3 regions of the Saccharopolyspora sp. SCSIO 74807 genome follow, and region 2 is predicted to be linked to each of the others. Evidence: riboswitches for the same ligand, from Rfam matches in the RefSeq annotation. Region 2 holds a riboswitch; each other region holds the start of a gene.
What was found. Region 2 has a riboswitch for cobalamin ahead of V1457_RS01080 (magnesium chelatase subunit D family protein). Riboswitches for the same ligand answer to the same signal wherever they lie in the genome.

Region 1 (7,745 bases), 2.8 Mb from region 2:
GATCTGCACGGTTCCGTGCCCGCCGTAGTCGAAGTTCCGGCTCAGGTCCCGGGCGCGCATGTCCGCGAGCACTTCGGGCGCCACGGTGGCGAACTGCTCGACCAAGTCGCCCATCGACCGGTCCTCGGTGCTGCGCACCGCGGCGTCGCGGATCGAATCGGCTCCGGTCTCGGCGATGCCGCCCGGTTGTTGGAGGTGACGCAGCAGCGATGCCGCGTCCGGGAAGCTCGGAGCCGCCGACGCGGTCTCGCTGCGGATCACCGCTGCGAGCGTCGCAGGCGCGTCGGCGTAGTGCGCGTAGACGTGCCGCACGTTCCAGCCGTCGAGCCTCGTCGGCGTGTCCCACCGAGCGTCCGGCAACGACTTGCCCAGTTCCGCCCAGCCGCGCCACGCCTGGCCCAACGCATCCAGGATCATGGTTCCCCCATTCCGTCCCGCCGTCATTGGAGCACGTCCGCGGCTTCGGCCGGGTGCGATTCGGTGGGAGAACCGGTGGCGAGCCACTGCACGGTCCCGGCGGCGCGCAATGCGCACGGGGGCTTTCGGGGCTCGCCGTTGCTCGGCGAGCCCCGCGGCAGCAAGCCCGAAGCGGTCAGGCCAGCGACGGCGCCACGCCGCCGTCGACGCGCAGTGCCGCGCCGCTGCTGGCCGAGCCCGCTTCGGAACCCGCGTACAGCACCAGGTTCGCGACCTCTTCCGGCCGGATCAGGCGGCCCAGCAGCGAACTCGGCCGCTCCTGCGCGATGAACCGCCGCTCGGCCTCCTCGAACGGCACGTCCGAGCCGATCCGGCTGCGGATGAACTCCTCCACGCCCGGAGTCAGCGTCGGGCCGGGCAGCACGCTGTTCACGGTGACGCCGCTGCCCGCGACCTCTTGCGCCATGCCGCGTGCGACGGACAGCTGGGCGGTCTTGGTCATCCCGTAGTGCACCATCTCGGTCGGGATGAAGATCGACGACTCGCTGCTGATGAAGATCACCCGGCCCCAGCCGCGCTGCACCATCCGCGGCGTGTAGTGCCGCGCGAGCCGCACCCCGGACAGCACGTTGACCTCGAAGAACCGGCTCCACTCCGCATCGCTGATCTCGAAGACGGGCTCGGCGCCGAAGATCCCGGCGTTGTTCACCAGCACGTCCACGTCGGGCAGCTCGGAGATCAGCGAGTCGGCGCCTTCCGCGGTACCGATGTCGGCGGCGATGCCCCGCACGGTGCCGCCGGTCTCCGCGCGGATCGTCGCCACGGTGTCGTCGACCCGTTGCTCGGAACGCCCGTTGACCACGACCTCGGCGCCCGCGCGGGCGAAGGTGGTGGCGATGGCTTGGCCGATGCCGCTGGTCGAGCCGGTGACCAGCGCGGTGCGCCCGGTCATGTCGGTGTTCATCGCTGCTCGCTTTCCTGGTGGCTGCTCGTCCGGCGGGGCTGCCGGAGACACCTTCGCCATACCCCGTGCTGAGTCCGGTGCATCGCGCGGTCGTGCATCCGGCAGTGCCGGTTCCGCAACGAGCAGCGAGCCGGACCACCGCTTTGTTCCGCGATGTGTCCGGGCGCACGGCCCGCGGGTCGCTCAGCCGGGCTTCTGCCAGGTCAGCGAGTAGCGCCACAGCAGGTGCCTGCGGAACCGGCTGCCCGGCAGCAGGTGTTCGGCCGCCCGCCGCACCTGGCCCCAGCTCATGTCCGGGTCCCGCACCGGCATTCCCGGTGCGTCGCCGCAGCCGCCGTGGCGCCGCGCGCGCACTTGGTGAGCGGGCAGACCTGCGAGCGCGGCCGCCCAGTCCAGCGGGGTCCGGTTGCGCGCGAGGCCCACGATCACGAGCCGACCGCCGGGGGCGAGCAGCCGCACCATGCTGCCGACGGCCGCGGCGAACTCCATGTGGTGGATCGCCGCGACGCTGCTGATGAAGTCGTACCCGGCGGCTCTGGACTCGTCGTGGAACTCCAGGAAATCGGCTTCCACGAAGGAAAGCCCGGGGGAGTCGGCGCGCTCCCGCGCCGCGCCGATCATGCCCGGGTCGCGGTCGATCCCGGTGACCCGCTGCGCGCGTCCCGCCAGCTCGCGCGCGAGCCTGCCGTCACCGCAGCCGACGTCCAGCGCTTCCGCGCAGCCTTCGGGCACTTCGTCGAGCACCAGCGGGTAGTAGTGCACGTTGTGGTTCCACTGATCAACCGCCACGGGCCCAAGCTACCGAGCCGAATGTGACCGTGGTGTTGCCGAACGCACTCGTTCGCGCAAGGCGAATCCGAGTCTTCGCCCCGGAGCGAAAAGCGGGGGCACGCCCGGGCGCTGGGCGTGCCCCCGCCGAAACGCCGGGGACGCGAGGCGGCGGTGGGAAGGGAAACCGCCCGCGCCACCGGCGATGGATCAGCTCAACGCCGGACGCACGGCTTCGGTTGCGCTGACCACGTTCTGCAACGCCGTCTCCACCTCGGCGTAGCCGCGGGTCTTGAGCCCGCAGTCCGGGTTCACCCACAGCCGCTCGGCGGGCACCGCCGACAGCGCCGCCCGCAGCAGGTCGGAGACCTCGCCGGATTCCGGCACGCGCGGTGAGTGGATGTCGTAGACACCGGGCCCGACGCCGCGGCCGAACCCGACCTCGTTGAGGTCGTCCAGCACCTCCATCCGCGAACGGGCCGCTTCGATGCTGGTCACATCCGCGTCCAGGGCCACGATCGCGTTGATCACGTCACCGAACTCGGAGTAGCACAGGTGCGTGTGGATCTGGGTCGAATCCGAGATGCCGGAGGTGGCCAGCCGGAACGACTCCACCGCCCAGTCCAGGTACTCCTCGTGCTGCGCCGACCGCAGCGGCAGCAGCTCGCGCAACGCGGGCTCGTCGACCTGGATGGCCCGGATCCCGGCGTTCTCCAAGTCCTTGACCTCGTCCCGGACCGCGAGCCCCACCTGCCGGGCGGTCTTGGCCAGCGGCTGGTCGTCGCGCACGAACGACCACGCGAGGATGGTGACCGGGCCGGTCAGCATGCCCTTCACCGGCTTCTCGGTGAGCTGCTGGGCGTACTTCGCCCAGTCCACCGTGATCGGCGCGGGCCGGGACACGTCGCCGAACAGGATCGGCGGGCGCACGCAGCGGGAGCCGTAGGACTGCACCCAGCCGTTCTGCGTGCTGACGAATCCCTCCATGTGCTCGGAGAAGTACTGCACCATGTCGTTGCGCTCGGGCTCGCCGTGCACCAGCACGTCCAGGCCCAGTTCCTCCTGCAGCCGGATGACCCGCTCGATCTCGTCGCGCATCCGCTGCTTGTAGGTGGCCTGGTCGATGTTGCCCTTCTGCAGCGCGGCACGGGCCTTGCGGACGTCGGTGGTCTGCGGGAACGAGCCGATCGTGGTGGTCGGCAGCGGTGGCAGCCGCAGCGATTTCTGTTGCGCCGCACGGCGGTTCTCGTAGGCGCCGCGGCGCGCGTGCTCGGGTTTGAGCGAGTCCAGCCGTGCCTGCACCCGGTTGTTGCGCACGCGGTCGGCGTTGGCCCGGTCGGCGATCACCTGGCGCGCGGCGATCAGCTGCTCGCCGACCGCGTCGCGGCCCTCGTGCAGTGCCCGGCCGAGCACCACGACCTCGTCGACCTTCTGCGCCGCGAACGCCAGCCACGACTTGACCTGCGGGTCGATGCCGGTCTCCGCCTCGACGTCGTAGGGCGAGTGCAGCAGCGAGCAGGACGTGCTGACCGCGACCGAACCGGCCACGCCGAGCAGCGTCGCCGCCGTGGTCAGCGCCTTGTCCAGGTCGGTGCGCCAGATGTTGCGGCCGTCGACCAGGCCGGCGACCAGCGTCTTGTCCCGCAGCCCCTGGACAGCGGGCAGTTTGTCCACAGTGGAGGAACCGGCGATCAGGTCGACGCCCAGCGCCTCCACCTCGGCGGCGGCGAGCACGCCCAGCGCGTCGCCGAGATCGCCGAAGTAGGAGGACACGAAGATCTTCGGCCGCTCCCGCAGCTCGCCGAGCTTGCGGTAGGCGGCGCGCAACGCGTCCAGCTCGGCCTGCGAGCGATCCGCGACGAACGCGGGCTCGTCCAGCTGCACCCACTCCACACCGGCGCGGTGCAGCTCACCGAGCAGCTCGGTGTACGCGGTGAGCAGGTCGTCGAGCCGGTCCAGCGGGCGGAACGATTCCGGCGCGCCCTCCTCCGGCTTCGACAGCAGCAGGAACGTCAGCGGTCCGACCAGCACCGGACGGGTCTGCACGCCGAGTTCAGCCGCCTCGTTGTACTGGTCGACGGGAGTCTGGTCGGACAGCGCGAACGCCGTGTCCGGGCCGATCTCCGGCACCAGGTAGTGGTAGTTGGTGTCGAACCACTTCGTCATCTCCAGCGGCGGTGTCGATTCCACGCCGCGTGCCAACGCGAAGTAGGTGTCCAGCGGGCTCAGGCCCAGCTCCCGGAAGCGGCGCGGGACCGCGCCGAACGTGACGGCGGTGTCGAGCACCTGGTCGTAGTACGAGAACGTGTTGCCGGGCACCGAATCCAGCCCGGCGTCGCGCAGCGATCGCCAGGTGTCGGTGCGCAGGGTGCGTGCGACTTCGCGCAGTTCCGGCTCGGAGATCCGGGACTTCCAGTAGTTCTCCAGCGCACGCTTGAGTTCCCGGTTCGGGCCGATCCGGGGGTAGCCGAGTACGGTGGAGCCGATCTTGCTGGCCAACGCTCTCTCCTCGCGAGCTCGACGGCAGGTTCGCCGAGGTCGCGCCGGGACCGGCACACGCCACCGCGTGCGGTTCCTCCACCGGTCCTCCCACGGGACCTCGGGCTCGCGTGCGCATCGCGGCGCACGCACCGGCGGCAGGTCTTCGGACTCGCGGGCGTTCCTCCGGCGGGTGCCGGGTCTTCCTACTGACCGTCGGCTTCCCGAGCGCGTGCTCAGTGCTGTGACCGGCCGGAACCGGTGACGGCGTTCGTTCCCACTCACCGCTGCGGGGCAGTCCCGGATTCGCACCGGGTTCCCTCTTGCCTCGCCCGCCGCGTGCCTGCTCGGGCCGGTGCGGGCGAACCACCAGCACGTCGGAGGTTACCCAGTTCTGCTCGGAAGACAAGGCCCGCGAACTCCGACATCGCGTCCACTGCATGGGAAAGCGCGATAGGTGACCTGGGATTTCGACCGATCTCGCGCAATTCGCGGGAGAAACCGGATCGGAGACGCGGATCACGTCCGAACGGCTGCGAAGCGGGGTCGCCGACCGTGCGGTGAGCGGGCGCGGCGGGGTCGAAGATCGCGGATCTGTCGATCGGCTTGCCGTTCTATACCGGCTCTGCAACGCCGCCCGCGTCGGTCCCACGGTCGGCGGAGCTGCCCGTTACCCTGCTCCGTGCAGCTCAGCAATGTGGTGAACAGGCCCTCGTAGCTCAGTCGGACAGAGCAAAGGACTTCTAATCCTTAGGTCGCAGGTTCGAGTCCTGCCGGGGGCGCTTTTCCCTGGTCGAGAGTTCGAACCACAGCATCTCAAGATCAATTGAGCGTACCTTAACCCACGTTCCGCGGAGGTGCCGAACGCCTCTCGGGCCGACTTCGTGGCGCGTACTCTCCGCAACTCCGCCGCGTCCGTACGTGTACAAATTGATCACTTTCGGTGTCGAACCTGATCACGTTTCGTGCTGATTGATCGTGGCTGCCGACGCTTGATCCGGCCGGTCCTGCTCAGTTGCGCGGTTCGCGTGCGTCGGCACCCGAAAACCGCAGGTCAGGACATGTCCGTTAGGCTCGGCGCGTGGCTTCTGAGACGGTTCCGGCCGGACGGCGCAGATCGAGTGCGGTGGGAGTGCTGGTCGGCACGGCGGGACTCCTGGCCGCGGTGGTGGCGATCGCGCTGACCGCGTTGTCCGCGAGCGACGCCTACGCCGCCTACGGCCTGCCGGACCCCGGCGCGGTCACCAGGTTCGGGCTGCCTGTGGCGCGGGTGCTGGCCGAATCCGGCGCGGTGGTGTGCATCGGTTCGCTGCTGCTGGCCTCGTTCGGCATCCCGGCGCGGCGATCCGGGCCGTTGACGGCCGACGGCTACGCGGCGGTGCGGGCAGCAGGCTGGGCGGCCGCGCTGTGGTGCGTCGGCGCTGTGTTGCTGGTGCCGTTCACCGCCGCGGACGCCACCGGACGTCCGGTGAGCGAGGTGCTCGACAGCACCGTGCTGTTCGGCCTCGTGGACGCGTTGGAAGAGGCCAAGTCATGGCTGATCACCGCGGTGATCGCGCTCGTGCTCGCCGTCGCCTGCCGGATCGTGCTGTCGTGGGGCTGGACGGTCGCGCTTTTCGCGCTGTCGCTGGCCGGGATGCTGCCGCTGATCGCCACCGGGCACTCCGCCAGCGGCGGTGCGCACGACATCGCCACGAACAGCCTGCTGTTCCACCTGTACTCCGCGACGATCTGGGTCGGCGGGCTGATCGCCGTGCTCGCGCACCTGGCGCGCAAGGGCGCGCACGCGGGACTGGTGGCGCGGCGGTTCTCCAAGATCGCGCTGGTGTGCTGGATCGTCATGGCGGTCTCCGGCGTGCTCAACTCCTACGTGCGGGTGCCGCCGGAGCAGTTGTTCACGACCACCTACGGGGCGTTGGTCGTGGTCAAGGTGCTGTGCCTGGCGCTGCTCGGTGTCATCGCGTACTTCCAGCGGGAACGCGCGGTCAAGCGGATCGAGGAAGGTGCCGGGCGCAACGCGCTGCTGCGGCTGGGCGCGGTCGAGGTCCTCGCGATGTTCGCGACCATCGGTGTCGCCGTCGCGCTCGGACGTACGCCGCCGCCCGCGGAGCTCGGCCCGCTGCCCTCGCGGGTGGAGCTGCTGGTCGGGTACCCGATCGAACCGCCGACCGTGCTGCGGCTGCTGTTCGACTTCCGCTTCGACCTGGTCTTCGGGACGTTCTCGATCGCGTTGGCCGCGCTGTACGTGTGGGGCGTGGTCAAGCTGCGGCGGCGCGGCGACCGGTGGCCGGTGGGGCGCACCGCGGCGTGGCTGCTCGGGTGCGCGTCGATCCTGATCGCCACCTCGGCGGGCATCGGCCGGTACGCACCCGCCATGTTCAGCGTCCACATGGGACAGCACATGGTGCTGTCGATGCTCTCGCCGGTGCTGCTGGTGCTGGCCGGGCCGACGTCGTTGGCGCTGCGGGTGCTCAAGCCGGCCTCGAAGGACCAGCCGCCGGGGCCGCGGGAGTGGTTGCTGGCCTTCCTGCATTCGCCGCTCACGCGGCTGCTGACCAACCCGCTGGTGGCGTTGGCGCTGTTCGTGGGGTCGTTCTGGGCGCTGTACTTCTCCGGGTTGTTCGACGCGGCGCTGTACGAGCATTGGGCGCACCTGGCGATGAACGCGCACTTCCTGCTGGTGGGCTACGTCTTCTACTGGCCGGTGATCGGCATCGATCCGGCGCCGCGGCAGCTGCCGCCGCTGGTGAAGGTCGGGCTGGTGTTCGCTTCGATGCCGTTCCACGCGTTCTTCGGCATCACGCTGATGATGTCCAAGACGGTGATCGGCTCGGACTTCTACCGCGGGCTGGCGCTGCCTTGGGTGCCGGACCTGCTGGCGGATCAGAACCTCGGCGGGGGCCTCGCGTGGGCGTCCGGAGAAGTGCCGTTGGTCGTGGTGATGCTGGCGCTGCTGATCCAGTGGTCGCGCGCGGACGATCGGGCCGCACGGCGGATCGACCGCAAGGCCGATGCGGACGGGGACGCGGACCTCAAGGCGTACAACGAAATGCTGCGCCGCCTGTCGGAGGGCGACACGTCCGGCAGCCGCTGAGTTGTCCACAACAGCCGCGTCCGT
Region 2 (7,745 bases):
CGCCGGCGCGGCGACCTCGTCCGCGGGCCGCCACGGCTCGTCCGGCAGCTCCGGCGCTTCGCGGGCCAGCCGGATCACCGCGTCCAGATCCACGCCTGCTTCCACGGCGTCGGTCATCGCGTCCACGGCCTCGGACGCGGCGCCGCCGTGCTCCGCGGCCGTGATCAGGCCCAGGTGCCGCGACGGCACGCTCAGCCCGTCCGTGCGCCCCAGCACGCCCAGCACCGGCAGCCCCACCGATTCCGCCGCGTCCCGCAGCACCTGTTCGTGCCGGTCCGAGCCCACCTGGTTGAGGATCACCCCGGCCAGCCGCACTCCCGGCTGGAAGCTGCGGAACCCGTGCAGCAGCGCGGCGAGGCTCTGGCTCTGCCCGCGGGCATCCACGACCAGCACGACCGGAGCCCGCAGCAGGTCCGCGACCTGCGCGGTGGAACCGAACGCGGGCCCGTCCGCGCCCGCGTCGAGCTTGCCGTCGAAAAGCCCCATCACGCCTTCGGCCACCGCGATGTCCGCGCCCGCGCTGCCGTGCCGGAACAACGGCGCGATCCGCTGCTGCCCGACCAGCACCGGATCCAGGTTCCGCCCCGGCAGCCCGGCCGCCACCCGGTGGTAGCCGGGGTCGATGTAGTCCGGGCCGACCTTGAACGGCGCCACCCGCAGCGACCGGCGGCGCAGCGCGCCGAGCAGGCCGGTCGCCACCGTCGTCTTGCCCTGCCCGGAACCGGGCGCGGCGATGACGACCCGCGGGCTCACCACTCGATGCCCTTCTGGCCCTTCTGCCCGGTGTCCATCGGATGCTTGATCTTGCCGGTCTCCAGCACCAGGTCGGCGGCCTCGACGAGTTCCGGCGGCGCGTTCCGGCCGGTGATCACCACGTGCTGGTGGCCGGGCCGGTCCTGCAGCGTCGAAACCACTTCGGCGACGTCGACCCAGCCCCAGTGCAGCGGATACGTGAACTCGTCCAGCACGTACATGCCGTGCCGCTGCTCGCCCAGCCGGCGCGCGATCTCGTGCCAGCCCTCCAGCGCGGCCTCGGCGTGGTCCTGTTCGGTGCCCTGCTTGCGGGCCCACGACCAGCCTTCGCCCATCTTGTGCCACTCGACCGGCCCGCCTTCACCGGTTTCGGAGTGCAGCCGCCCGAGGGCGCGGAACGCGTTCTCCTCGCCGACCTTCCACTTGGCGGACTTGACGAACTGGAAGACCCCGACCGGCCAGCCCTGGTTCCACGCGCGCAGCGCCATGCCGAACGCGCTGGTGGACTTGCCCTTCATCTCGCCGGTGTGCACGACCAGCAGCGGGCGGTTGCGGCGTTGGCGGGTGGTCAGCCCGTCGTCCGGGACGGTCGATGGTTTTCCCTGCGGCATGGCCCGAGCCTAAGCCACGGCGCGGCCGAGATCGCAGGACCAGCTCGGCGGAGTGCGCCGGAACACCGTTGCGCGCGCAACCGGCCGAGGTCGCAGAGCGGCCCGGCACACTGCAACCGGCGACGCACCCGTTGCACCGCGCCCGAACGGCCTCGGCGACGAAATCGTTTGCCCGGATTCCACCGGTACGCCGCGGGATTGCGGCCGGTGCGCGAGATTCGCCGAGGTGCGTAGAAAGCACCCCCGCGCTCAACCGACCTGGGGGTCATCGGGAGCGCGAGGGCGCCTCGTGGTCCACCCCTGGGGGTCAGGTGGACGAAGAACACCTTACCAAGTTCGCCGGGATATTCCTACACCTGCCCGCGCGTGTTGTGACCGAATCGGAATCAGGCGGCCTTTGCCACGCCGTCGCGGGCCGCGCGCACCACTCCAGCGACCGCGTCCGCGGAGAGCTCCTCGAGCCGCAGGCAGGCCCCGCCGAGCGCGGTGGCGAGCTGCCCGGCCAAGCCGAGCCGGACCATGCCCTGCTCGCAGTCGACGACCACCGAAGCCACTCCGAGCCCGGCCAGCAATCCGGCCGCACGCAACGAATCCCGCACCGCGCGCTGCGCGCCGGAGCGCCCACCGCCGGCCGCTTCACCGGCCGGAATCGTGGCCTTGCCGTCGGTGAGCAGCACCAGCAGCGGGCGCCTGCGCGGGTCCCGGGTGCGTTCGGTCTGCACCACCTTGCGGACTTTCAGCAGGCCGTCGGCCAGCGGAGTGCGGCCGCCGGTGCGCAGATCGCGCATCCGGGAGGCGGCGATCTCCACCGACGAGGTCGGCGGCAGCGCCAGTTCCGCGGCACCGGCGCGGAACGTCACCACGCCCACTTTGTCGCGCCGCTGGTAGGCGTCCCGCAGCAGGGACAGCACCGCGCCGCTGACCGCGGACATCCGCTCCCTGGCGGCCATCGAGCCGGAGGCGTCCACGGCGAACAGCACCAGGTTGCCCTCGCGGCCTTCGCGCACCGACCGGCGGACGTCTTCCTGGTGCAGCACGAGTCCCGGGCCGCTGCGCCCGCGCGCGAGCTGGTGCGGGGCGGCGGCGGTCAGCGTGGCGGGCAGGTGCACGCCATTTCCGTCCACTGTGGAGGAACGGATGGTCTGGCCGGTGCGGGAGCGCGCGCGGGAACGGCGGCCGGGCGCGCCTTCGCCGACCCCGGGGACTTCCAGCAGTCGGGCGCGGAAGGCCGGAGCGGGCGCGGCGGGCGGCTTGCCCGCGGGCGCCGGGCCGTTGCCGCCGGATTTCTCCTGCTGCTGCCCGTTCTGCTGATCAGCAGCGCTCTCCGGCGGCTGCTGGGCTTGTCCGCCACCGGGACCGTCCGGGCCGTCGTCCGGACCGCCGTCCGGAGATCCGCCGCCCGGCCCGTCGTCCGGTCCGTCCGGCGGTTCGTCGTCGCCCGAATCCCCAGCGTCGCCCGAATCCCCAGCGTCCCCGGAGTCGTCGCCCGAGTCCTCGGCGTGCTCCGCGGCATCGGACAGCGCCTGCTGCAACTGCTCCTCGTCCACACCCGGCTCGTCGAACGGATCGCGGCGCCGCCGGTGCGGCAGCGCCAGCCGGGAGCCCGCCTCGACGTCGACCTCCTCGACCGCGTCCGCACCGCGCCAAGCGGCGTGCGCGACAGCGGTGCGGGCCAGCACCAGGTCCGCGCGCATCCCGTCCACGTCGAACGCCGCGCACAGCGCGGAGATCCGGCGCAGCTCGGAATCCGGCAGCACCACCGACTCGACGCGGGCGCGGGCGGCCGCGATCCGCTCGGCCAGCTCGGCGTCCTGCTCGGCCCACTGCTGCGCGAAACCCGCCGGGTCGGCCTCGAACTCGAGCCGCCGCCGCACCACCTCGGTGCGCGTGGCTACCTCCCGCGAAGCCGAGACCTGCACGGTGAGGCCGAAGCGGTCCAGCAGCTGCGGACGCAGCTCACCTTCCTCCGGGTTCATCGTGCCGACCAGCAGGAACGAGGCGGCGTGCGTGATGGACACGCCTTCCCGCTCGACGTGCGCGCGCCCCATCGCCGCCGCGTCCAGCAGCAGGTCCACCAGGTGGTCGTGCAGCAGGTTGACCTCGTCGACGTAGAGCACTCCGCGGTGCGCGGCGGCCAGCAGACCCGGTTGGTAGGCCCGGACTCCCTCGGTCAGCGCCTTCTCCAAGTCCAGCGACCCCACCAGCCGGTCCTCGGTGGCCCCGACCGGCAGTTCCACCAGCTCGGCGGACCGCTGCTCGGCGGCCGTCGCCGCGTGCGGGCCGTCCGGGCACTCCGGGTCGGGTTGCTGCGGGGAGCAGCCGAACCGGCAGTCCGGGACCACGTCCAGCGCGGGCAGCAGCGCAGCCAGCGCACGGACCACAGTGGACTTCGCGGTGCCCTTCTCGCCGCGCACCAGCACGCCGCCGATGCGCGGGTGCACCGCGTTGAGCAGCAGCGCCAGCCGCAGGTCGTCGTGCCCGACCACGGCGGAGAACGGGAAGCGCGCCCTCGCGGGAGCAGTCATGCCAGGAGTTCCTTCCTCGGGTCTCGGACGCCCCGATGTCGGCTGTGCCGGGGCGAGGCAGTGTCCTGACTCCCGGATCCGCGCGGAACTTCCCCGGCCTTCCCAGGCGTCCCGGTGGCTCGCGAAGGGGACCCGCTCCCCGGTCACAGTGGCGCCGACCGTGCCGGACTCGCACCGGCTTCCTGACCTGCCCGGCTGGGACCAGCGAGCATCGTCGCAGATCAGCCGATGCCGAGGAACCTCGCTGCGGCAGCGATCACGCCGGGCAGCGCAACATGTCGATGTGCGCGATGCCGTCTTCGAGGTACTCCTCACCGGAGGGCTCGAAGCCGAACGGGCGGTAGAACTCCAGCACCCGGGTCTGCGCCGAGAGCACCGCGGGCGAACTGCGCACCTCGGCGAGCGCCGCGCGCATCAACTTCGCGCCGAGCCCCATCCCCCGGGCGTTCTTCGCGGTGGCCACCCGGCCGATCCGGAAACCGCCGCCGGCGTCCTCCAGCAGCCGCAGGTAGCCGAGCACGTAGCCGTCGGCCGAGTCGATCCAGAAGTGCCGGGTGCGGCTGTCCAGGTCGCGGCCGTCGAGCTCGGCGTAGGGGCATTGCTGCTCGACCACGAACACGTCCACCCGCAGGCGCAGCAGTCTGTAGAAGTCCTCGGCGTCGAGGTCGGCCGTGTAGGCGCGTTGCACAGCGGTGGCAAGCGGTTGCAGCGTCACCACTCCGGGATATCACACGCGGGTCGCGCGACCCGCATTCACCTGCGGCGAAGTAGTAAACGCCACTGTCGTCGTCACAGCTGCGGGGCCATCTCGGCGGCGACACCGGAAATCCGGGCGTAGACGCCGGGGGCGCCGGGGCGCCCGCATCCCGCGCCGTAGGAGACGACTCCCACCAGCCTGCCTTCGGCGACCAGCGGGCCACCGGAGTCGCCGGTGCACGCGTCCCGGCCGCCTTCGGGGAGTCCGGCGCAGACCATGGTCGTGCCGTCGTATTCCGGGTAGGTGTTGCGGCACTGCTCGTCGCTGTTGATCGGCACGTCGGCGGAGCGCAGTGTGTCCGAAGTGGACCCGTACTCGGTGGTGCGGCCCCAGCCGTAGACGCGGGCCGGAGTTCCGGGCCGGTAGGGCTCGACTTCCCCGGCCCCGGCCATCGGCAGCGGCGGCTGCGGCGCCGGAGCGGTCAGGGTCAGCACGGCGACGTCGTGGCCGTGGCCGACGTCCCGGAACTCGGGGTGCACCCAGACTTCGCGAACTTCCGAAACCGTCCCGGCGGAGGTGCGCAGATCTTCCCGCCCGGTCACCGCGCGCAGCTCTCCCACGGCGCGCGGCTGCGCGGTGGCGGTGTCGAAGGTGCAGTGCGCGGCGGTGACGACCTTGTCCGGGGCGACCAGCGTCCCGCCGCAGAACTGGTTGCCGTCCGGGTCGGTCAGCGCGACCGCCCAAGGCGCGGCCTCGATCCCGGTGCCCTCCCCGCCGACGACGCGTTCCTTGCCGCCGCCGGGTGTTTCGGCGGACGCGACCGGACTCATCAGCGCCACGGCAGCGGCTCCCGCGGAGCACCCCGCGAACAGCCTTCGCAGCGGGAGCCGGAACTTGCGAGCGCTGCCGTTGAACACGTCGGCCTCCATGGTCGCGGGGATCTACGGCGGCACACCGTAGCGGCCCGGTCACATAGAGGTCAGGAGGCTGAACTCACATCCAGGCGGCAAAATTTTTCGTTACTATGGTCATCGGCAGGAAAAAGAACGTCGATCAAGCTCTTCATCCACCGTTCATCCAGCCACTCATTTCGTTGATCCGGAGACCGCGACGATGCGGACTCCCGAGATCACCCACGATCCGGTGAATCTTGCCCGGCGGCCGCGCGGCCCGCCGTGCCTTCGCGCGCCCGAGTAGGAGGAGCGAACCCGCCATGCTGGACTTCACGACGCTGCCTGCGTTCCTGCTCGCCAGTGCAGTAGTAGTGCTCACGCCCGGTGTGGACGCGTTCCTGCTGCTGCGGACCTCGCTGCGGCAGGGCACCGGAGCCGGGCTGCGGGCGCTGGCCGGCATCCACAGCGGCAGCATCGCGCAGGTCGCGCTGGTGATCTGCGGACTCGGCGCGCTGATCACGAGCAACCCGGCGGTGCTGTCCACGCTGAAATGGGCGGGCGCGGCGTACCTCGTTTACCTGGCGGCGACGATCGTGCGCGGGCTGTGGCTGACGCGGAAGCGAAGCGGCGAAGAACTCGGCGGCGGCGCCCCGGTGCGGCGGCCGTACCTGCAGGGGCTGCTGAGCAACATCACGAACCCCAAGATGCTGCTGTTCAGCCTCGCGTTCCTGCCGCAGTTCGTGGGCGGCGCCACCGCGCCGACGCTGCAACTGATCATGCTCGGCGCGGTGTTCCTGGTGGTGGCCGCGATCTGGGAGATCACCGTCGTGCTGGCCGCCGCGCGCATCGCCGACCGGCTGCGGCATCCGCGGGTGGCGCGCTCGCTGGACATGGTCAGCGCAGCCGCGTTCCTGACCATCTCGGTCGGCCTCGTCGCGAGCTGAGCCGCTTCCGGCCGATTTCTCAGGCACCGCCCCGGAACATGCGAAGGCCGGGGCGCCCGGCGCGCGCCCCGGCCCTGCTCCGGCTGAACCCGGATCAGCTCAACTGCGCCTGCACCTCGTCGTAGTAGCTGGCCACGCGGGTGTAAACCCCCGGTTGGCCGGGCCGGGCGCAACCGTTGCCCCAGGACACGATCCCGATCAGCCGGTCGTCGACGACCAGCGGCCCGCCCGAGTCGCCCTGGCAGCTGTCCACGCCACCCGCGGGCAGCCCGGCGCAGACCATCGCCTCCGGGTCGTACTGCCCGTTGTAGGCGTCGGAGCACTGCTGGTCGGTGGTGATCGGCGGGGTCGCCTGGCGCAGCGTGCGGGACGGGGTGCCGCCTTCGCTCGTGCTGCCCCAGCCGAGCACCGTGGCCTCCTGGCCCGGCTCGTAGAGCCCGGAATCCTGCGGCCGCGCCAGCTGCAGCGGAGTCTGCGGCAGGTCCCGTTCCAGGGTCAGCACCGCGACGTCCGAACCGCTGGTGGCCTGCTGGTAATCCGGGTGCACCCAGGTGCCGCGGACGTCGACTTCCTCGCCGTCGCTGCTGAGCTTGTCGTCGCGACCGGCCACGACGGTCATCTCGGGCGGCCCGCCGGTGACGCAGTGCGCGGCGGTGACGACCTTGTCCGGCGCGGCCAGCGTGCCCCCGCAGAACTGGTTGCCCGAGGCGTCGGTGAGGTAGACGACCCACGGGAAGTCATCGGTGCTGGCGGGTTCGCCGCCGACGACCTTGCTGGTGGGCGGCGGTTGCTGCTGCGGGGCCTGCTGTTGCGGGGCCGATTGTTGCGGGGCCGCCGCGACCGGTGCGCTGATCGCCGCTGTGGCGAACGCCGCCGCGGCGAGCGCTCCGGCCGCCGACCACCACCGGGAAGTCGGTTTCCCGGCCGTCCCCGAAGTTCCGGCCAGCCCCGAAGTCCCGGTCTTCCCGCGAATTCCTGTCATCCCGCTGTCCTCCGAATCGCCCTGTCATCCCGCTCGTCCTGCATGGATCAGCCGGTATCGCGGCGCGGTGGTCAACCGGCGCTGCCCCGGTGCGCGGACAGTGTCGCGGACAAAGCGGATCACGGCTCGGTCACAGTCCACAACGGCCGATCGTCTTTACCTGAACAGGTGATATAGCGGGAGAACTCCTCGATCGGAGCAGCACGAATTAGTCCTATGTGGACTTTCCGGAGCCCAACCGCGGAGGCACCCGCGCGCAGCGATCGCTCACTGCTCGTGCAGGACCTCGCGGATCAGCTCGGCGCTGGTGTCCGGGGGGTTCGCGGCTCGCACGATGTTG
Region 3 (7,745 bases), 340 kb from region 2:
TGTCACCGGACCCGGATACGGCGAGCTGGACATGGAACGCACCGCGGCGTTGCGGCCGGACCTGCTGGTCAGCGGCAAGTACGCGGAGTTCGAGGGGTTGTGGCACCTGACCGTCGAGCAGGAGCGGCAGGCGCGGTCGATCGCGGCGACCGTCGGCATCGAGCAGTCCGGCAGGTCGCTGCCGGAGACGATCGGGGCCTACCGCGAACTCGCCCGCGCGCTCGGGTCCGATGTGGACTCGGAGCGGATGCGCGCGGACGAGGCCCGATTTCACGCGGCCGCGCAACGGTTGCGCAGGATCGGGGCGCGGATGCGGGAGCAGCACCGCAGCATCCTCGCGATCGGTGGCACCAAGCAGGAATTCTTCGTCGTGGTGCCAGCGCGCAACCCCGACCTGGACTACTACGTGCGGGAGCTCGGACTGCCGATCCAGGCGCCCGCGCGTCCGGACACCGGCGGTGGCGGGTACTTCGAGCGGTTGTCCTGGGAGAACGCCGGGTCCTACCGCGGGGATGTGCTGATGTGGGACACCAGACCGGCTTCGTTGCCGCCGTCGGAGATGAAGCGCAATCCGGTGTTCGCCGCGCAGGAAGCCGCCGCGCACGACCGGTTCGTCGAATGGCACGCGGTCGCGCCGTGCAGCTACGCGAGCTATGCGGGCATCATGACCGGACTCGCCGACCAGCTCGAAGCTGCCGCACCGGGTTGAGCGCCCCGTCCCCTGCGGTGCGGGGACGGGGTCGCGCTCGAAGGGAGCCCGTCAGTCCCAGCTCAGGGAGGCGCCGGACTGGTACTCGGTGACTCGGGTTTCGAAGAAGTTCTTCTCCTTTTTGAGGTCCATCGCCTCGGACATCCACGGGAACGGGTTCTCCGCCGCGGGGAAAACCGGATCCAGTCCCAATTGGACGCAGCGGCGGTTGGTGATGAAATGCATGTACTGCTCGCAGAGTTCGGCGTTGAGGCCGAGGATGCCGCGCGGCATCGTGTCGCGGCCGTAGGCGACCTCCAGCTCGCAGGCCTCGGTGAGCATCCCGCGCACCTCTGCCTGGAACTCGGGTGCCCACAACTGCGGGTTCTCCAGCTTGATCTGGTTGATGCAGTCGATGCCGAAGTTCAGGTGGATCGACTCGTCGCGCAGGATGTACTGGTACTGCTCGGCGATGCCGACCATCTTGTTCCGCCTGCCCAGCGCGAGGATCTGCGCGAAGCCGGTGTAGAACCACATGCCTTCGAAGATCACGTAGAAGGCGATCAGGTCGCGCAGGAACGCCTGATCGCGCTGCTGGCCGCCGGTGGCGAACTGCGGGTCTTCCAAGTGCTGGGTGTAGCGCAGCGCCCAGGCATCCTTGTCCGAAATGGACGGGATCTCGCGGTAGGCGTTGAACAGCTCGCCCTCGTCGAGGCCGAGGCTTTCGCAGATGTACTGGAAGGTGTGCGTGTGCACCGCTTCCTCGAAGGCCTGGCGCAGCAGGTATTGGCGGCACTCCGGATTGGTGATGTGCCGGTACACGGCGAGCACGATGTTGTTGGCCACCAAGGATTCGGCGGTGGCGAAGAAGCCGAGGTTGCGCTTGAGCATCAGCCGCTCGTCGTCGGTGAGACCGTCGCGGGAGCGCCACAGCGCGATGTCGGCGTGCATGGACACCTCGGTCGGCATCCAGTGGTTGTTGCAGCCGGCGAGGTATTTCTCCCACGCCCAGCCGTATTTCATCGGTAGCAGCTGGTTGACGTCGGCGCGCGCGTTGATCATCGACTTGTCGTCGGCGTCGACGCGGCCTGCGGCGCGGTCGATCTCGCCGAGGCCGGTGGTGTCGGTTCGCAGGGAGGTCATGCTCACTCCAGGAGTTCAGCTCGGTGAGGGGTGCGGATGCCTTACTGGCACGCCTCGCATTCCGGGTCTTCGACTGAGCACTGTGGACTTTCGGCGGCTGCGGGGGAGACGGCGTTGAGCCGGCCGTCGGTGCCTCGCAAGGTGCTCTTCTCCACGTGCGTGGCGCTGGCCGACCGCAGGTAGTAGGTGGTCTTCAGTCCCGCTCGCCACGCGCTGCGGTAGAGCTCGTCGAGCTTGCGGCCGCTGGGTTCGGCCAAGTAGAGGTTCAGCGATTGCGCCTGGTCGAGCCACTTCTGCCTGCGCGCGGCGGCCGAGACCAGCCAGCGCGGCTCGATCTCGAAGGCGGTGGCGTAGAGCGCCCGCAATTCGGCGGGGACGCGTTCGACGGGGCTGAGGTCGCCGTCGAAGTACTTCAGGTCGCGCACCATCTGCTCGTCCCACAACCCGGCCGTCTTCAGGTCTCGCACCAAGTCCTCGTTGAGCACCGTGAAGTCGCCGGACATGTTGGACTTGACGTACAGGTTGCGGTAGAGCGGTTCGATGGATTGGCCCACGCCGCAGATGTTCGAGATCGTCGCCGTCGGCGCGATGGCCATCACGTTGGAGTTGCGCATCCCGCCGGTGCGGACGCGTTCCCGCAACGCGTCCCAGTCCATCGTGGACGAATGGTCGAAATCGGCGTCACCGCGAGATTCCGCGAGCAGCCGCAGGGAGTCGATCGGCAGCACGCCCTGGCTCCAGAGGGAACCGTCGAAGGACTCGTAGCGACCGCGCTCGACGGCGAGCTCGTTCGAGGCGGCGATGGCGTGGAAGCTGATCTCCTCCATGCTGCGGTCGGCGAACTCCACCGCCCGCTGCGAAGCCATCGGGATGCGTTGGGCGAACAGGGCGTCCGAGAAGCCCATCAGCCCCAGCCCTACCGGGCGGTGCCGCAGGTTCGAGTTGCGCGCCTCCGGGATCGTGTAGAAGTTCACGTCGATCACGTTGTCCAGCATCCGCACCGCCGTGCGCGTGGTGCCGCGCAGCCGCTCGTGGTCGATGCCGTCCGGGGTGACGTGGCGGGCCAGGTTGATCGAGCCGAGGTTGCACACCGCGACCTCGTCCGAGCTGGTGTTGAGCGTGATCTCGGTGCACAGGTTGGAGGAGTGCACGACGCCGGCGTGCCGCTGCGGGGAGCGCAGGTTGCACGGGTCCTTGAAGGTGATCCACGGGTGCCCGGTCTCGAACAGCATCGTCAGCATCCGCCGCCACAGGTCCACGGCTCCGACCTGCCGGAAGACCTTCAGCTCGCCGCGCTCGGCGGCGGCCTCGTAGTGGCGGTAGCGCTGCGCGAACTCCGCGCCGTAGAGGTCGTGCAGGTCCGGGACCTCGTCCGGGGAGAACAACGTCCAGGTGCCGTCGGCGTGCACGCGGCGCATGAACTCGTCCGGCACCCAGTTGGCGGTGTTCATGTCGTGCGTGCGGCGGCGGTCGTCGCCGGTGTTCTTGCGCAGGTCGAGGAATTCCTCGATGTCGATGTGCCAGGTCTCCAGGTAGGCGCAGACGGCGCCCTTGCGCTTGCCGCCCTGGTTGACCGCTACCGCCGTGTCGTTGGCGATCTTCAGGAACGGCACGACGCCCTGCGAGCTGCCGTTGGTCCCCCTGATGTGCGCGCCGGTTCCGCGCACCGGGGTCCAGTCGTTGCCCAGCCCGCCCGCGTACTTCGACAGCAGCGCGTTGTTGCTCACGGAGTGGAAGATCCCCGGCAGGTCATCGTCCACAGTGGTCAGGAAGCAGGAGGACAGCTGCGGGCGGGTGGTTCCCGCGTTGAACAGCGTCGGCGTGGAGCACATGAAGTCGAACGACGACAGCAGGTCGTAGAACTCGATGGCGCGCGCCTCGCGATCGTCTTCCTGCAGCGCCAGACCCATCGCGACGCGCATGAAGAACGCCTGCGGCAGCTCGAAGCGGACGCCGCCGTCGTGCAGCAGGTAACGGTCGTAAAGCGTGCGCAGGCCCAGGAAACCGAACGTGGTGTCCCGGTCGGCGTCCAGCGCCGCGCCGAGCCGGTCCAGGTCGAAGCGCGCCAGCTCGGGGTCCAGCTGCCCCAGCTCGACACCGCGGCCGACGTACGCGGCGAAGTAGGACGGGTAGTGCTCGCGCATCTGGACCTGGTCGGCCTGCCGGGGCGCGCCGTGCAGCGCGCTGAGCGCCTCGCGGCGCAGCTCGTCCAGCAGCAGGCGTGCGGTGACCAGGGAATAGTTCGGTTCGCTCTCGACCAGAGTGCGGGCGGACATGGTGAGCGACTCGGCCAGTTCGGCCGCGCGCATCCCGTCGTAGAGCGTGCGGCGGACCTCGCGCAGCACTCGTGCGGAGTCCACATCGGACAATCCCGTGCAGGCTTGCTCCACGACGGTGCTGACCCGGGACCAGTCCAGCCGGTGCCGGGTGCCGTCCGGGCCGGTCACTTCGAGGTCGGGCGGCGCGGCGGCGGTCCGTTCCGGGGCCTGCGCGGGTGCTGCCGCCTGCGCGGATGCTGCGTGCTGTGTGGATGCTGGGGCGATGGGTGATCGGGTCACTGGCTGTCTCCTCGCAAGCTCGGACACCAGCCCGGGGCCGTCGACGAGCGCGCGGGGACAGCGGCGCGCAGCACCGCACGTCCGCGCGACCCGCCCGCGAGGTCCCGGACAGCGCGCACCCCTCGTGCGCGCACCGATGGCAGGTCTTCGGACTCACGAGCAGCCGGCGTCGTCGCGCCGGACCTACTGGCCGTCGCTTCCCGGACGCCTCGGGCGTCCAGTGCTGCACCACCCGGGGAGGTGGTGACGGCGGTCGTTCCCGTTCACCGCTGCGGGGCAGTCCCGGATTCGCACCGGGTTCCCTGTTGTCCCACCGGGCACCCCGGTGACCATCAGCGCGGCCACACTACATGTTGGGCCGAGTCCTCTCCCGCACCCCAAGACTCCGCGTGTCGCCGCCCGCCGCCGATGACCGGCCGCCCGCCCCGGCGGTCACCGCACCCTGCTCCTGGCGGTGCCCGCACCCTGCCGGACACGCCAGGCCATCCGCCGCACATCTCCGAGTGAACGGACCGCTCGACCAATCTAGCCGGACCAACAGGTCGTTCACCCGGATCGAAGCTGCTCGGAATGGGGATGTGCGGGCGTGTCGGGCGCGCGGCAACTGCCGGGTTCGCGAGGAGTGAACGGACCGCTCGACCAATCTAGTGGGACGAACAGGCCGTTCACTCCGAAAAGAGAGGGTGGATTCGGGGGAGGGGTGGCGGCAGAATGTCCGGTGGATCACTGGTGGGTGGGAGGACAATCGGATGCGCGCATGTCGCGTGCGCAGCGCCGCCGTCGCGGTCGCCGCGTGCTTGGTCACCTTCGGAACGGCGCTGCCCGCGCAGGCAGCGCCCGCCGACACCGAGGTGCGGTTGATCACGTTCAACGACCTGCACGGCAACCTCGCGGCGCCGTCCGGATCATCCGGCGAGGTCGAGCTGGCGGACGGGACGAGCGTCCCGGCGGGCGGTGCCGCCTACCTCGCCGCGCACATCGACCGGCTGCGCGCGGAGGTGCCGAACTCGCTGGTGCTCTCGGCCGGGGACAGCGTGGGCGCATCGCCGGTGGAATCCGCGCTGTTCCACGACGAACCGACCGTCGAATTCCTCAACTCGCAGGACGTGCGCGCCCAAGTCGTCGGCAACCACGAATTCGACGAGGGCTACCCCGAGCTGCAGCGGATGCAGCGCGGCGGGTGCCACCCCGAGGACGGCTGCGCGTTCCGGGATTCCTTCGACGGTGCCGATTTCCCGACCCTGGGTGCGAATGTGTCCTTTGCGGACGGTAGGCCCGCGCTGCTGCCGTTCAGCGTGCAGCGCTCCGGCGGTGTGCCCATCGGGATCATCGGCGTGACGCTGCACGACCTGCCGCAGTCGGTGAGCCCGGACGCGGTGGCGGGCCTGGAGTTCGGCGACGAGGTCGCCGCCATCGACCGCACCGCCGAAGCGCTCGACCGACTCGGGGTCAAAGCGCAGGTCGTGCTGATGCACCAGGGCGACGAAGCCGCAGGCGGCGGGCCGGATTCCTGTGCGGTGGCCCCGGAAGGACCGGCCACTCGCGTCGCGGCGGCCGCCTCGCCGAAGGTCGACGCGCTGTTCACCGCGCACAGCCACCAGCAGTACAACTGCACCGTCGACGACCCGGCCGGCGATCCGCGCCCGGTCGTGCAAGGCGCTTCCTACGGGCGTCTGCTGTCCACGATGGACCTGAGCATCAACCACCGAACCGGCGACGTCGTGCGGGACAAGACCAAGGCGCGCAACGAAATCGTCAGCCGCGACATCGCACCCGACCCGGAAACCGCCGCGCTGGTCGACGAAGCCAAGACCAAAGCCGCCCCGATCGCGAACCGCGAAGTGGGCACCGCCACCGGCGACTTGAGCCGCGATCCCGCGCCGTCCGGGGAAACCACGCTCGGCGACCTCATCGCCGACGCCCAGATGGAAGCCACCAAGGGGACCGGCGCGCAGGTGGCGCTGACCAACCCCGGCGGAATCCGCGCCGACCTGCCGCACCGGTCGTCGGCGAACGGCGAAGGTGACGGCGTGATCACCTACGGCGAAGCGTTCGCCGTGCAGCCGTTCGGCAACACCATGCAGACCATGACGCTCACCGGCGCGCAGTTGAAGAACGTGCTGGAGCAGCAGTGGCAGGGCGACGGCGCGACGATGCTGCAGATTTCGTCCACTTTGCACTACGCCTACTCGGAATCCGCGCCCGCCGGGTCCAAGGTGTCCGATCTGGCCATCGCGGGCGAACCCGTTGATCCGGGCGCGACCTACCGCGTCGCGGTGAACAACTTCCTGGCGGGCGGCGGCGACGGCTTCAGCGGCTTCACCGAGGGCACCGACGTGACCGGTGGCCCGGTCGATCTGGACGCGCTGCTGGGATACCTCGGCGCGCACCCGGGCATCGTGCCGCCGCCTGCGGACCGGATCACCGCCACCGGGTGAGCCGGTGGACGCGCTGCAGGAAACCGTCGCCGGTGCGCGCGCCGCACTCGCGCAGCGCGCCCGCGGCGGGGCGGCGCTGGGCACCGCGCCGGGCGGGCGGGACCGGGCGAAAGGCTACTTCCGGGCGATGCTGGATTGCGTCGTGTGGCTGCTGACCGAGCGAGCAGGAACCGCGCGACCGGTCAGCTACGCGTTGGCACGCCGGGTGATCGCCGGCGAAATCACGCCGGAGGAGGCGCTAGCCCTGCACGCCGGCGAGCCGGTCGATGCGGGTGAGTAGCTCCGCGGCGTCATCGCGGGCCGCGTGCTGCCGGTCCGCCAGCTGCGCCGACCACGCGCGCAACCCGGCAAGCCGGCCGCGCAGGCGCGCGCTGCGCACCCGGGAGGCCAGCAGCACCGCGCGGCGGCCGTGCCGGAAACCGGCGGCGTGGTCGCCGAGCGCGAACTTGGCCTCCCCGAGGCTCGCCAGCTCGAACACGGTGGAACGCACCTCGCCCGGAGCGCGGGCGGCCACCGCGCGCGAGAGGTTCCCCGCGGCGCCTTCGTGATCACCCATCGCCAGCTGCACCGACCCGGTCATGCCCAGCAGGTCGGCTTCGCGGAACCACCGCAGCAGCGGGTAGTCGTCGTCGATCGACGCGGCCGCGTGCTGGCTGCGGCCCTGCTCCAGTGCGCGCTGCACGGTGTTCTTGCGCTGCCCGAACGCGGCCGCCCACGCGCAGTTGAGCTGCAGCACCGAACTCACCAGCGGTGACGAGTCGGTGCGCAGCGAACCGAGCTGGAACAGCTTCAACGCCGACTCGGCATCGCCGAAGTGCAGCTCGGTGCGCCCGGCGGCGTAGAGGGCGCGGGAGATCGCCAGCGGATCCGTGCCTTCCCGGCCGAACGACAGCGCGCGCCCGTAGTGCCCGTGCGCGG

Region 1: another riboswitch for cobalamin. It lies ahead of metE (5-methyltetrahydropteroyltriglutamate--homocysteine S-methyltransferase); the one in region 2 lies ahead of V1457_RS01080 (magnesium chelatase subunit D family protein).
Region 3: another riboswitch for cobalamin. It lies ahead of V1457_RS30085 (ribonucleoside-diphosphate reductase subunit alpha); the one in region 2 lies ahead of V1457_RS01080 (magnesium chelatase subunit D family protein).

What each region holds. Positions count from the first base shown of each region.
Region 1 is NZ_CP146100.1:2,987,945-2,995,689, forward strand. Features, by position in the region: gene V1457_RS13815 (maleylpyruvate isomerase N-terminal domain-containing protein) at 1-417, opposite strand, end outside; gene V1457_RS13820 (SDR family NAD(P)-dependent oxidoreductase) at 593-1,381, opposite strand; gene V1457_RS13825 (bifunctional 2-polyprenyl-6-hydroxyphenol methylase/3-demethylubiquinol 3-O-methyltransferase UbiG) at 1,565-2,170, opposite strand; gene metE (5-methyltetrahydropteroyltriglutamate--homocysteine S-methyltransferase) at 2,360-4,648, opposite strand; cobalamin riboswitch at 4,788-4,952, opposite strand; tRNA gene V1457_RS13835 (tRNA-Arg) at 5,336-5,409, shown strand; gene V1457_RS13840 (cytochrome c oxidase assembly protein) at 5,709-7,721, shown strand.
Region 2 is NZ_CP146100.1:234,742-242,486, forward strand. Features, by position in the region: gene V1457_RS01070 (cobyrinate a,c-diamide synthase) at 1-753, opposite strand, end outside; gene cobO (cob(I)yrinic acid a,c-diamide adenosyltransferase) at 750-1,364, opposite strand; gene V1457_RS01080 (magnesium chelatase subunit D family protein) at 1,751-3,889, opposite strand; cobalamin riboswitch at 3,948-4,075, opposite strand; gene V1457_RS01085 (GNAT family N-acetyltransferase) at 4,146-4,604, opposite strand; gene V1457_RS01090 (serine protease) at 4,679-5,503, opposite strand; gene V1457_RS01095 (LysE family translocator) at 5,800-6,423, shown strand; gene V1457_RS01100 (serine protease) at 6,518-7,405, opposite strand; gene V1457_RS01105 (helix-turn-helix transcriptional regulator) at 7,673-7,745, opposite strand, start outside.
Region 3 is NZ_CP146100.1:6,581,170-6,588,914, reverse strand. Features, by position in the region: gene V1457_RS30095 (ABC transporter substrate-binding protein) at 1-709, shown strand, start outside; gene V1457_RS30090 (ribonucleotide-diphosphate reductase subunit beta) at 761-1,831, opposite strand; gene V1457_RS30085 (ribonucleoside-diphosphate reductase subunit alpha) at 1,873-4,389, opposite strand; cobalamin riboswitch at 4,510-4,738, opposite strand; gene V1457_RS30080 (bifunctional UDP-sugar hydrolase/5'-nucleotidase) at 5,139-6,827, shown strand; gene V1457_RS30075 (hypothetical protein) at 6,832-7,107, shown strand; gene V1457_RS30070 (hypothetical protein) at 7,066-7,745, opposite strand, start outside.